DNA from 4 places in the Winslowiella toletana genome. Region 3 is predicted to be linked to each of the others. Evidence: predicted binding sites of a transcription regulator. Region 3 holds the regulator's gene; each other region holds the start of a gene.
The links. Region 3 encodes PurR, which represses purine synthesis genes. Its sites were predicted from a motif close to CANGCAAACGTTTGCNTG; they were not measured.
Positions count from the first base shown of each region.

Region 1: the regulator PurR is predicted to act here: its motif matches at 988-1,005, upstream of carA (glutamine-hydrolyzing carbamoyl-phosphate synthase small subunit).
Region 2: the regulator PurR is predicted to act here: its motif matches at 1,461-1,478, upstream of RIN69_RS20510 (NCS2 family permease).
Region 4: the regulator PurR is predicted to act here: its motif matches at 1,967-1,984, upstream of gcvT (glycine cleavage system aminomethyltransferase GcvT).

Region 1 covers NZ_CP134152.1:788,220-791,370, forward strand. The annotation lists gene dapB (4-hydroxy-tetrahydrodipicolinate reductase) at 1-761, shown strand, start outside; gene carA (glutamine-hydrolyzing carbamoyl-phosphate synthase small subunit) at 1,228-2,376, shown strand; gene carB (carbamoyl-phosphate synthase large subunit) at 2,391-3,151, shown strand, end outside.
Region 2 covers NZ_CP134152.1:4,513,079-4,516,229, reverse strand. The annotation lists gene soxR (redox-sensitive transcriptional activator SoxR) at 41-526, shown strand; gene RIN69_RS20515 (glutathione S-transferase family protein) at 556-1,218, shown strand; gene RIN69_RS20510 (NCS2 family permease) at 1,595-2,944, shown strand.
Region 3 covers NZ_CP134152.1:2,273,754-2,276,904, forward strand. The annotation lists gene punR (DNA-binding transcriptional activator PunR) at 1-857, shown strand, start outside; gene purR (HTH-type transcriptional repressor PurR) at 889-1,914, opposite strand; gene cydH (cytochrome bd-I oxidase subunit CydH) at 2,198-2,287, shown strand; gene ybiO (mechanosensitive channel protein) at 2,481-3,151, shown strand, end outside.
Region 4 covers NZ_CP134152.1:3,965,226-3,968,376, forward strand. The annotation lists gene gcvP (aminomethyl-transferring glycine dehydrogenase) at 1-287, opposite strand, end outside; gene gcvH (glycine cleavage system protein GcvH) at 392-778, opposite strand; gene gcvT (glycine cleavage system aminomethyltransferase GcvT) at 808-1,905, opposite strand; gene ubiI (FAD-dependent 2-octaprenylphenol hydroxylase) at 2,347-3,151, opposite strand, start outside.

The sequences.
Region 1 (3,151 bases), 1.5 Mb from region 3:
TGATTCAGGCTACTCAGCAAGCCGAAGGCGTGCGCTTGGGAGCTGCACTTCAGCGCAGTGGATCCTCTTTGGTCGGTAGCGATGCGGGTGAGTTAGCCGGAATTGGCGCTATCGGCGTTAAGGTGAGCGACAACCTTGATGCGGTGGTTAATGATTTCGATATTCTGATCGATTTCACTCGCCCGGAAGGCACGCTGGAATATCTGGCTTTCTGCCGTCAGCATCAGAAAGCGATGGTGATTGGCACCACCGGTTTCGACGATGCGGGTAAAGCGGCGATCAAAACAGCTGCCGAAGATATCGCTATTGTGTTCGCCGCCAATTTCAGCGTCGGCGTTAATCTGGTTCTGAAGCTGTTGGAAAAAGCCGCCAAAGTGATGGGTGATTACGCCGATATTGAAATTGTTGAAGCGCATCATCGTCATAAAGTGGATGCGCCATCGGGTACTGCGCTGGCGATGGGCGAAGCGATTGCCGATGCAATGGACTGGGATTTAAAAGAACACGCGGTGTACGCGCGTGAAGGTTACACCGGCGAGCGTGAAGCGAAAACCATCGGTTTTGCTACCGTCAGAGCTGGCGATATCGTCGGTGAGCACACTGCGATGTTTGCAGATGTCGGTGAGCGTGTAGAGATTACTCATAAGGCTTCAAGCCGTATGACCTTCGCAAATGGTGCGGTTCGTGCGGCTCAGTGGTTAAGTTTGCAGAAAAATGGTCTTTATGACATGCGTGACGTGCTTGGTTTAGAGAATCTGTAAGTGTTGCGACCATCGTGATGTGGTTATTTTAATCATAACCTTATGATTATATGGGCAATAATTTTATTGCCCTTTTTATTTTTCAAAAACAGGTGTTAGGTTAATCAAATCCTTTGTTGTTCTTATAATAGTAACTTATCTGTGATTTTTAGCCCTGCTGCAAGCTAATTTTGACCATTTGGTCTACTTTTTACTGATAATTACCCCAAAATTAAAATCATTTCACCAGGCAATCGGTTTTATCACGGGGTTGTCTGCTGTTTTCAGTGCAAATCTTCTGTTTTTCCTGTCAGCAGGCTAAAAAAGTATGAAAAAGTGGCCTTCAGGGTAGACAATCGACAGGGCGATCATTAGAATGCGCGCAATTTGCCAAAAATCGACATCTCAGGCGGTTTTTACATTGATTCAGGCTATGATTATGAATTAATATGCAGATATTGTGACTGTTTATTCCCTGGAGGACGTTTTGATTAAGTCAGCGCTATTGGTTCTGGAAGACGGAACCCAATTCCACGGTCGGGCCATTGGGGCAGTAGGATCGGCAGTGGGTGAAGTCGTTTTCAACACTTCAATGACCGGTTATCAAGAAATCCTCACAGATCCTTCCTATTCTCGCCAGATCGTCACCCTTACTTATCCCCATATCGGCAATGTCGGCACCAATGCTGCTGACGAAGAATCCTCTCAGGTACATGCACAAGGCCTCGTTATTCGCGACCTGCCGCTTATCGCCAGCAACTATCGCAATGAAGAAGGGCTGTCTGAATACCTGAAGCGCAACAATATTGTTGCTATCGCCGATATCGATACCCGTAAGCTGACCCGTCTGCTGCGCGAGAAAGGTGCACAGAATGGCTGCATTATTGCCGGTGACGCGCCGGATGCTGAACTGGCACTGCAAAAAGCGAAAGCCTTCCCTGGCCTGAAGGGCATGGACCTGGCAAAAGAAGTGACCACCCAGGAGTCTTACAGCTGGCTGCAAGGCAGCTGGACGTTACAGGACGAACTGCCGGCACAGAGCAACGCCAGCGAGCTGCCGTTCCACGTGGTGGCCTATGACTACGGTGCCAAACGCAACATTCTGCGGATGCTGGTTGACCGCGGCTGTCGCCTGACGGTAGTTCCGGCGCAGACGCCGGCTGATGAAGTACTGAAGCTCAATCCTGACGGCATTTTCCTGTCGAACGGACCGGGTGACCCGGAGCCTTGTGACTACGCCATCTCCGCGATTCAGTCTTTCCTTGAAACCGATATCCCGCTTTTTGGCATCTGCCTTGGCCACCAGTTGCTGGCACTGGCCAGCGGCGCGAAGACCGTCAAAATGAAACTTGGCCACCACGGCGGCAACCATCCGGTGAAAGATCTGGATAACGACTGCGTGATGATCACTGCCCAGAACCACGGTTTTGCCGTAGATGACAGCAATTTACCGGCCAATTTGCGGGTAACTCATACATCGCTGTTTGATCATACGGTGCAGGGTATTCACCGCACCGATAAAGCGGCGTTCAGCTTCCAGGGGCACCCTGAAGCCAGCCCGGGCCCCCATGATGCCGCGCCGCTGTTCGATCACTTTATCGAGCTGATTAAAGCTTACCGTTCAACCGCAAAATAATCAGGAGCGAGAAAATGCCAAAACGTAACGACATAAAAAGTATCCTGATTCTTGGCGCTGGCCCGATCGTCATCGGCCAGGCTTGTGAATTCGACTACTCTGGTGCGCAAGCCTGTAAAGCGCTGCGCGAAGAGGGTTACCGGGTGATTCTGGTTAACTCTAACCCGGCAACCATTATGACCGACCCGGAAATGGCCGATGCTACTTATATCGAGCCGATTCACTGGGAAGTGGTGCGTAAAATCATTGAAAAAGAGCGCCCGGACGCGGTACTGCCAACCATGGGTGGCCAGACGGCGCTGAACTGTGCGCTGGAACTGGAGCGCCAGGGTGTGTTGGCCGAGTTTGGCGTAACGATGATCGGTGCGACTGCCGATGCCATTGATAAAGCGGAAGACCGCCAGCGCTTTGATAAAGCGATGAAGAAAATCGGTCTGGAAACTGCCCGCTCCGGTATTGCGCACAATATGGAAGAAGCGCTGGCGGTGGCGGAAGATGTTGGCTTCCCGTGCATTATTCGTCCTTCTTTCACCATGGGCGGCACCGGCGGCGGTATTGCCTATAATCGTGAAGAGTTCGAAGAGATTTGTGAGCGCGGTCTCGACCTGTCGCCAACCAATGAGCTGCTGATTGATGAGTCGCTGATTGGCTGGAAAGAGTATGAGATGGAAGTGGTGCGTGATAAAAACGACAACTGCATCATCGTCTGCTCAATCGAAAACTTCGACGCCATGGGTATCCATACCGGTGACTCGATTACCGTTGCGCCAGCGCA
Region 2 (3,151 bases), 2.2 Mb from region 3:
GGAGTATAATTCCTCAAGTTAACTTGAGGTAAAGGGCTAAATGAAAAAAGATCGCAATCGCCAGAAAACCGTTCTGACGCCCGGCGAAGTGGCGAAGCGCTGTGGCGTCGCCGTCTCCGCACTGCATTTTTATGAATCCAAAGGATTAATTTCCAGCACGCGCAATGCCGGCAATCAGCGTCGTTATCAGCGTGATGTATTGCGCCGGGTGGCAATCATCAAAATTGCCCAGCGCATTGGCATTCCGCTGGCGACACTCAGTGACAACCTGATGAATGTGCCGGTCGATAAAAAGATTTCGGTAAAGGCCTGGTCTGAGTTGACGCAGCAGTGGCGTTCAGAGCTGGATAAGCGTATTGAAACCCTGACGCGCCTGCGCGATCAGCTGGATGGTTGTATTGGCTGTGGCTGTTTATCGATGAGTGACTGTCCGCTGCGTAACCCGGACGACCGTCTTTCCACCCAAGGAACCGGGGCGATATTGCTCAATCCGGAAATTGAAAGTGAGGATGAAGGTCTATACTGATTAATCGCCGTTAAACACAAGGTTACGCCATGATCACTGTTCATCATCTCGATAATTCGCGCTCGCAGCGTGTGCTGTGGCTGCTGGAAGAGCTGGAAGTGCCTTACCAGATCAAACGCTATCAGCGTGAAAACAGCATGCTGGCTCCTGCCGAGTTAAAAAAAGTTCATCCGCTGGGTAAATCACCGGTGATTACCGATGATAACCGCGTAATTGCCGAATCTGGCGCAATTCTCGAGTACCTCGCCGAACGCTATGACTCTGAATATCGGCTAAAACTGTCTGATGAAGAGGAGATGCTGCAGTCTCGTTACTGGCTGCACTACGCGGAAGGTTCGCTGATGCCGCTATTGGTGATGAAGCTGATCTTTAGCCGGATGGGTAAACCGCCGGTGCCGTGGCTGATGCGCCCGATTGGTGCCGCATTCGGTAAAGGAGTACAGAAGGCGTATCTCGATAAGCAAATTGTTACCCATCAACAATTTATTGAGCAGCATCTGGCTAAAAATCCGTGGTTTGCCGGGCAAAATTTCAGTATCGCCGATGTTCAGATGAGTTTTCCACTTCAGGCGTTGACCACGCGCGACAGTCTTACCAATACGCCTCATACCAAAGCCTGGCTGGATAAAATTCAGACCCGCGCCGCCTGGCAGCGTGCGATTCAACAGGGTGGCGAGCTGAAGCTGGGGTAGTTTCTTCATTCCAAAGCTATCACCCTGATGTGGCTGCGGATTGTTGATAAGAAAACCCTATTACGCAGTGTCGCCGCCGCCAGGTACAGTCTGATCGGCGGTTAGCGAGCGCATTTTACTGCTGAAATATCGCTAAATGTCGTCATTTAACCGTAAACAGCAGTTGAAAATCCGTCATTAAAGGCAGGATAATCGTTTACCTTTTAAATCGGCGCACTCAGTGCGCCTTTTATCTGGCCGGCGAAGTAAACGTTTGCTTATTCGCTTATAGGGTAATAACAGCTTTTATGTCGGGAAGTGTGTTTCCCGCCACCAGGGTGCGACTGATACGCGCCATGCATGAATACATCATAAGAAATCTCAGGGGATATTCTCTATGTCGACTCCTTCACGTCAGGCCAGCGGTTCTTTCGACGCCTGGTTTAAAATCTCTGCGCGCAACAGCAGCGTGCGTCAGGAGGTTTTAGCTGGCCTCACGACCTTCCTTGCCATGGTTTATTCGGTGATTGTGGTGCCGGGTATGCTGGGCAAGGCAGGCTTTCCGCCAACCGCAGTGTTTGTTTCAACCTGTCTGGTTGCCGCTTTTGGCTCCATTATTATGGGCTTATGGGCTAATTTGCCGATGGCGATTGGCTGTGCAATTTCACTGACCGCTTTTACTGCTTTCAGCCTGGTGCTGGGCCAGCAGATCAGTGTGCCAGTGGCGCTGGGCGCGGTATTCCTGATGGGGGTGCTGTTTACCATTATCTCGGCCACCGGCATCCGCTCCTGGATATTGCGTAATATGCCGATGGGCGTAGCGCATGGAACCGGAGTCGGTATCGGCCTGTTTCTGCTGCTGATTGCTGCCGACAGCGTGGGTCTGGTGGTGAAAAATCCCGCGCCGGGTCTGCCGGTGGCATTGGGTGACTTCGCCTCATTTCCGGTTTTGCTGTCACTGATCGGCCTCGCGGCAATCTTTGGTCTGGAAAAACTGCGTGTACCGGGCGGAATTCTGCTGACGATTATTGCGATATCAATCATCGGGTTGATCTTCGATCCAGCGGTGAAATATCAGGGGCTGTTTGCGATGCCAAGCCTGAGCGATGCCGAAGGCAACTCGCTGGTGTTCAGCCTTGATATTCTCGGCGCACTGAAACCGGCGGTATTACCTACGGTACTGGCACTGGTGATGACCGCGGTGTTTGACGCCACCGGCACCATCCGTGCGGTAGCGGGCCAGGCTAATCTGCTGGATAAAGACAACCAAATTATTAACGGTGGAAAAGCGCTGACGACTGACTCGGTCAGCAGCATCTTTGCCGGTCTGGTTGGTTCATCGCCTGCGGCGGTGTATATCGAGTCCGCAGCCGGCACCGCGGCGGGGGGTAAAACCGGCCTGACGGCGATTGTCGTTGGCCTGCTGTTTATGCTGATTCTGTTTATGTCGCCGCTGGCCTACCTGGTTCCGGCTTATGCCACCGCACCGGCGCTGATGTATGTTGGTCTGCTGATGCTGAGCAATGTCTCAAAGATCGATTTCGGCGACTATGTTGATGCCATGTCCGGCTTGCTGTGCGCGGTATTTATCGTACTGACCTGCAATATCGTTACCGGCATCATGCTGGGCTTTGGTGCGCTGGTGATTGGCCGTATCTTTGCCGGTGAGTGGCGCAAGCTGAATATCGGTACTGTGGTAATTGCCGTAGCGCTGATTGCTTTTTATGCAGGCGGCTGGGCGATTTAATCAGTGATGAGGTATGGGGAACGGATGCCCCAGCGAAATATTCTCTTTTCCGCTACATCACGCCATATTTCGGCGTTTTTACGCCAGAATCGTCTCTAATTTCCCTGACCGCACGTCCTGTTTTTAAACGGTTTGCCTTTTTGTTTTACAATTCCTTCAGGCATGTTGTTCCCCATGCCTGTATTTATCACGCCTGTTGGAAGAAGA
Region 3 (3,151 bases):
GCTTTACTGCCGCCGCCGCCGAGCTGCATCGTGTGCCCTCGGCGGTAAGTTATACCGTGCGTCAGCTGGAGGAGTGGCTGGCGGTTCCGCTGTTTCAGCGGCGTCATCGCGATGTGGTATTAACCGATGCGGGGAAAGTATTTATACAGGAAGGGCGCACTGTTATCAAAAAAATGCTTGCCACGCGCCGTCAGTGTCAGCAGGTCGCTAACGGCTGGCGCGGACAGCTGAGCATTGCAGTGGATCTGATTGTTAAACCCCAGCGCACCCGCCAGCTGGTGCTCGATTTTTATCGCCATTTCCCGGATATGGAGCTGCTGGTCTGGCATGAAGTGTTTAATGGCGTCTGGGATGCGCTGGTTGACGGGCGAGTCGATGTCGCGATTGGCGCTACCCAGGCGATCCCGGTCGGTGGTCGCTTTGGTTTCCGTGATATGGGCGCACTTAACTGGCGCTGCGTGGTCAGAGCCGACCATCCGCTGGCGCAGCAAGTGGGAAGCATTGATGATGATACAATTCGCCAGTGGCCGTCGCTGGTGCTGGAAGACACCTCGCGCAGCCTGCCAAAACGCATTACCTGGACACTGGACAACCAGCGAAGGCTGGTGGCACCGGACTGGGAATCGGCGTTTGATTGCCTGCTGGCAGGGTTATGCGTGGGTATGGTTCCCGGGCATTTTGCTGCGCCGCTGATTGCTGAAGGTTCGCTGGCCGAATTAACGCTACCGGCCGAATTCCCCGACAGCCCGTGCTGCGTCAGCTGGGCTGAGCAGAGTGCTTCACCGGCGCTGAGCTGGTTGCTGGAGTATCTGGGTACACCGGAGACCATGAATCAGGAGTGGCTTCGCGAAGGATAAACTGACCGGCCAACGGGTGGCCGGTAGCGGATTAACGACGGTAGTCGCGGAACGGACCGTCAGCCACCGAGCGGCGCTCGATTAATGAAGGATGTACTTCAATCGTCTGCGGCTCTTCGCGTTTACTGGTGATGCGATCCAGCAGCATATCAAATGCGGTTTCGCCGAGGCGCTCTTTCGGCTGATGGACGGTAGTCAGCGCTGGCGTGAAATAGCGCGCGTTGCGCACATTGTCATAACCGATCACCGAAATATCCTGCGGCACCCGCAGGCCCATTTCATCTGCTGCACAAATGGCGCCCATCGCCATAATATCGCCGCCGCAGAATACCGCGGTTGGCCGCTGTTTCTGCGATAAAATCTGCTGCATCGCGCGATATCCGGATTCCGGCTCAAAGTCGCCTTGCACAACCCACTCATCGCGCACGGCAATATTGGCCTCGGCCAGCGCTTTGAGAAAACCGGCATGGCGCCCACCGCCGGTGTTTCGCTCAAGTTGACCCGGGATCGCACCAATATCACGGTGACCACGCTCAATCAGATAGCGTCCCACCAGGTAACCGCCTTCAAAAGCATTATCCAGCACGGTATCGGTGAAATCGCCGCGTGATTCGCCCCAGTCCATCACCACCATCGGAATGTTGCGATTGTCTTCCAGCATCTTCAGCAGCTCGTCAGGATATTCCGAGCACATCACCAGCAGACCATCGACGCGCTTTTGCGCCATCATCGACAGATAAGCCTGCTGTTTTTGGAGATCATTATGAGCATTGCCGAGGATCAAGGTATAGCCCTTGGCAAAACAGCGCGTTTCAACTGCTTCAATAATTTCAGCAAAATAGGGCGCTTCACTGGAAGTCGCCAGCAAACCAATCGATTTGGTATGGTTCACTTTCAGGCTGCGCGCAACGGCGCTGGGCGAATAGTGCAGCTCTTTGATGGCGGCCCAAACGGCTTCGCGGGTCTCTTCAGCCACGAAGCGGGTTTTATTGATGACATGAGAAACGGTGGTGGTAGAAACACCGGCGCGTTTCGCCACATCTTTAATTGTTGCCATTAAAATGGTACTCCTGCGCTTATCTTAAAGGATTGATAAGCATCATGTTAAACGTTTGCGTATGCTTCGCGTTTTCTGGCGCGATCGGTTTCATTGTTGCAATCTGAGTGACGTCGGGCAGGAGATTGACGTCAGGAAACACGGCAAGTGACGCGGTGTTGCAGTTGTTGCGCAACGGAAAAACAGAATTCTATCAAGGCTGTGAGCAGAAAACGAGATTTTTACCTGTTTATATGGGAAAATAGTGAGAGTTATTAATTGTAAGGTCTTTAAGGAGTGAAGTATGGACACCAATCTGAAGTTTTCTCTGCTGACCACCGTCGGCGCGCTGCTGGTAATTATTGCCTTCAGTTTCACCGCGGTAATGAATTGATAAACATCGGTTAATCTTCAGGATTAACCCTTTTAAAACGTCTGATGAATTCCCTCAGACGTTTTTTTTTGCGCAAATTGGCTATTTAATGGTCATGCGCACGCGGAGTTAAACAGCGCCTGCATGCTGCAATATGCTCAGTGGCGGGATTGTTATGCGCCGCTGACGGTCTGTTACTCACTTGATTGTGCTAATGAAATTATTCGAGAATACCATGTCATCAACTATCTGCTGTCGGGCGCCAGGGCGAGCGCACCCGTCGGGATTTTTTCCCTTCATCGCCGTATTATTGCTGCTGTTAATCAGCGTTATCTCACCGGTTGCTGTTGCGCAACCCGCGCCTGCTGCCGATACCGCGCAGCAAACTGAGCAGGATATTCCTTACGCCGCGCTGGCGGGCATCCTTAAAGATGAAAAGGCGCGTGATGCATTAATTGATCAGTTACAGCGCGCCGCGGAAGCGCAGTCTAAAACTCAGGCGGCGGATGCTGTGCCGCAAGTTGCCGCACCCAGCGGTGCGACCAGCTTAAGCGACAGCGTCAGCCAGTTTGCGCAACAGACGTTACAGGCGCTGAGTCAGCGGGTGAACGCCTTGCAGAAAGTGGTCGAATCCGGGCCGCAGCGCACGTTTGATCCCAGTGCATTTTTCCACGCCCTCGGCTATTTTTTGCTGATGGTGGTGGTGACTTTTGCCATATTCCATCTGATTCGCCGGCTGGTGGGCCCGCTGTACAATCGAATTGGCAGCTGGGGTCGTAACGCCAAGGATCACGGTGGACCGTGGTACAAATTACCGGCCGCCATTCTCGGCGCGTTTATCATCGATCTGTTAGTACTGATGCTGGTGCTGGCAGGTGGCAAACT
Region 4 (3,151 bases), 1.7 Mb from region 3:
GGCGGCGTTAACACCGGCGCATAACCCATGCCGATATAGGATTTATACAGCTGATTCTGACTGGCAATCGCTTTCAGCTCGGCCAGCGCCTGGTGCTCTGTCAACGCGTCGCCAATTGCCGGAGGGCTGGGTAACTGGATATCTGCCGGCACAATCGAGCCAATTAAATCGGTGAGAGAGCTGGCACCAACGGTCGCCAGCATCGCTTGCTGCTGCTGCTGCGAGGGGCCAATATGGCGTTCGATAAACGCGCCGGTGTGTTCAAGCTGGCTGAGAGTCTGAGTCATTAGCGGTAAATCCTGCATCGGGCATAGGGAAGTGTATTGCCCTCCACGGTCTGGCGGAGGAGGCAGCCTTCCCCCGTTCGCTGAGGGAAGGAGCAGTCTGAGTGTTACTCGTCGATAGAGGCCTTATAGGCAGCGGCGTCTAACATCGCGTCCAGCTCTGATTCATCACTGGCTTTGATTTTAAATAACCAACCTTCGCTGTACGGCGCGCTGTTAACCAGCTCGGGCGCAGCTTCCAGCTCACTGTTAACCGCGATGATTTCACCACTCAGCGGAGCATAGATATCAGAGGCGGCCTTTACCGACTCTGCCACGGCACAATCGTCGCCAGCAGCATAGCTGGCACCGACGTCAGGCAGGTCAACAAACACCATATCACCCAGCAATTCCTGTGCGTGCTCGGTAATGCCGACGGTGTAGCTGCCGTCCGCTTCCTTACGCACCCACTCATGGCTATCACGATACTTCAGTTCATCAGGCACATTGCTCATCGACATACTCTCCAGAAAAAAGAAACAGATTACTGAACGACCGGTTTACCGGATCGAACAAAAACAGGTTTAGTGACTTTTACCGGCATTTCGCGATTGCGAATCTGCACAATCGCCTGCTCGCCAATGTCGGCAGGCACGCGCGCCAGCGCAATGCTGTAGCCTAAGGTGGGAGAAAACGATCCGCTGGTAATCACACCTTCATGATGGTTACCGCCGTCATCGGTAAAACGAACCGGTAATTCATTACGCAGTACGCCTTTCTCGGTCATGATCAGGCCAACCAGCTTTTCAGTGCCCTTCTTACGCTGAATTTCCAGCGCCTCGCGCCCAATAAAATCACGATCGGCAGGCTCCCAGCTCACCGTCCAGCCCATATTGGCAGCCAGCGGCGAAACACCTTCATCCATCTCCTGGCCGTACAGATTCATGCCGGCTTCAAGGCGCAGGGTATCGCGCGCGCCCAGCCCGGCAGGTTTCACTCCGGCGGCCAGCAGTTGCTGCCAGAAGCCCGCCGCTTGTTCTTTTGGTAGCGCAATTTCATAACCCGCTTCACCGGTATAACCGGTGGTGGCGATAAACAGTTCACCCGCCTGCACGCCGAAAAACGGTTTCATACCGGCAATCGCCTGGCGCTGCGCATCATCCAGCAGAGTTTGTGCTTTTTGCTGGGCGTTTGGCCCCTGCACGGCGATCAACGCCAAATCGTCACGTTCTGTCAGCTGCACACCGTATGCGGCGGCGTGCTCGCCAATCCATGCCAGGTCTTTTTCACGCGTTGCCGAGTTCACCACCAGACGGAAGTAGTCCTCGGTCATAAAGTAAACAATCAGATCGTCAATCACGCCACCCGAGGCATTCAGCATCCCGCTGTACAGTGCTTTGCCTGCGGAAGTCAGCTTAGCGACATCGTTCGCCAGCAAATAACGCAAAAATTCGCGAGTCCGCGCACCATGCAGATCGACAATGGTCATATGTGAAACATCAAACATCCCGGCGTCATTGCGGACCGCATGATGCTCATCCATCTGTGAACCGTAGTGCAGCGGCATCATCCAGCCGTGAAAATCTACCATGCGGGCACCGCAAGCCTGATGCTGTTCGAACAAGGGAGTCTGCTGAGTCATATCTGTCCTGTGCATAAACTGTTGTTGTTAGAAATTGCAATAAATACCGGCAAAACGGCGCGACGCAAACGTTACCTTTTCCCTGAAGTTACCACCTAACGCGTGGATTAACCATAAGCTAAACGAGGGTGAATCCGCTGTGCACTATCACAATGCACGGATGATTCTGCAGAGTTTTTCACTAAAAAACTGCGCCATAAGGCACATAATTAACAACAAAACGATATCAAAGCAGACTAATGATAAAGATTCGAACGAACGGGGATAGATAATGACTGAGGAGAAAAGCATTCTGCATTAGAAATAATAATGCGAAATGGGTCGTAGAATTAGAATTTTTCAAATGTGCCCCAACACAGGGCAATCGGACACGTGCAGCGGATCCGGGACGCCGACGCATAAAAAAAGGCGGCGAAAACGCCGCCCGTCAGGGATCGCGTGTTACTTCAGCCAGTCAGGCAAATCGTTCAGCCCCATCGCCTGTTTTAACAGTCGTGGCTTAACGCCTGGCAGAGTATCCGCCAGTTTGAGACCGACATCACGCAGCAGTTTCTTCGCCGGATTCTCACCCGCAAACAGCTCACGGAAGCCCTGCATGCCCGCCAGCATCACAGCAGCACTGTGCTTCCTGCTGCGCTCGTAACGGCGCAGATAAAGATGCTGGCCGATATCTTTGCCCTGCTGATGCAGGCGTTTAATCTCGCCAATCAGTTCCGCAGCGTCCATAAAGCCGAGGTTAACCCCCTGCCCGGCCAGCGGATGCACGGTATGCGCCGCATCGCCAACCAGCGCCAGACGGTGAGCGGCAAAACTCCGGGCATAGCGCCCCATCAACGGGAATGTCTCACGCTGGCTTTCGGCCTGGCACAGCCCCATCTGCATATCGAACGCGACTGAGAGCTGCTGATTAAACAGTTCAACCGGCATCGACTGTAATCGGCTGGCTTCCTGTGGCGGCACTGACCAGACAATTGAGCACAAATGCGGATCGCTGAGCGGTAAAAATGCCAGAATGCCGTCCCCATGAAACACCTGACGCGCTACCGCATCATGTGGCTGTTCAGTGCGAATATTCGCCACCAGCGCATGATGCTGATAATCCCAGAAGGTTAACGGGATATCAGCCTTGTTGCGCAGCCATGAATTCGCGCCATCTGCCGCCACCAGCAGGCGCGCGCTCATCATATTGTCGTCCTGCAGGGTGACAAACGCCTCGTTATCGCCAAAGGCCACCTGCTGCAACTGC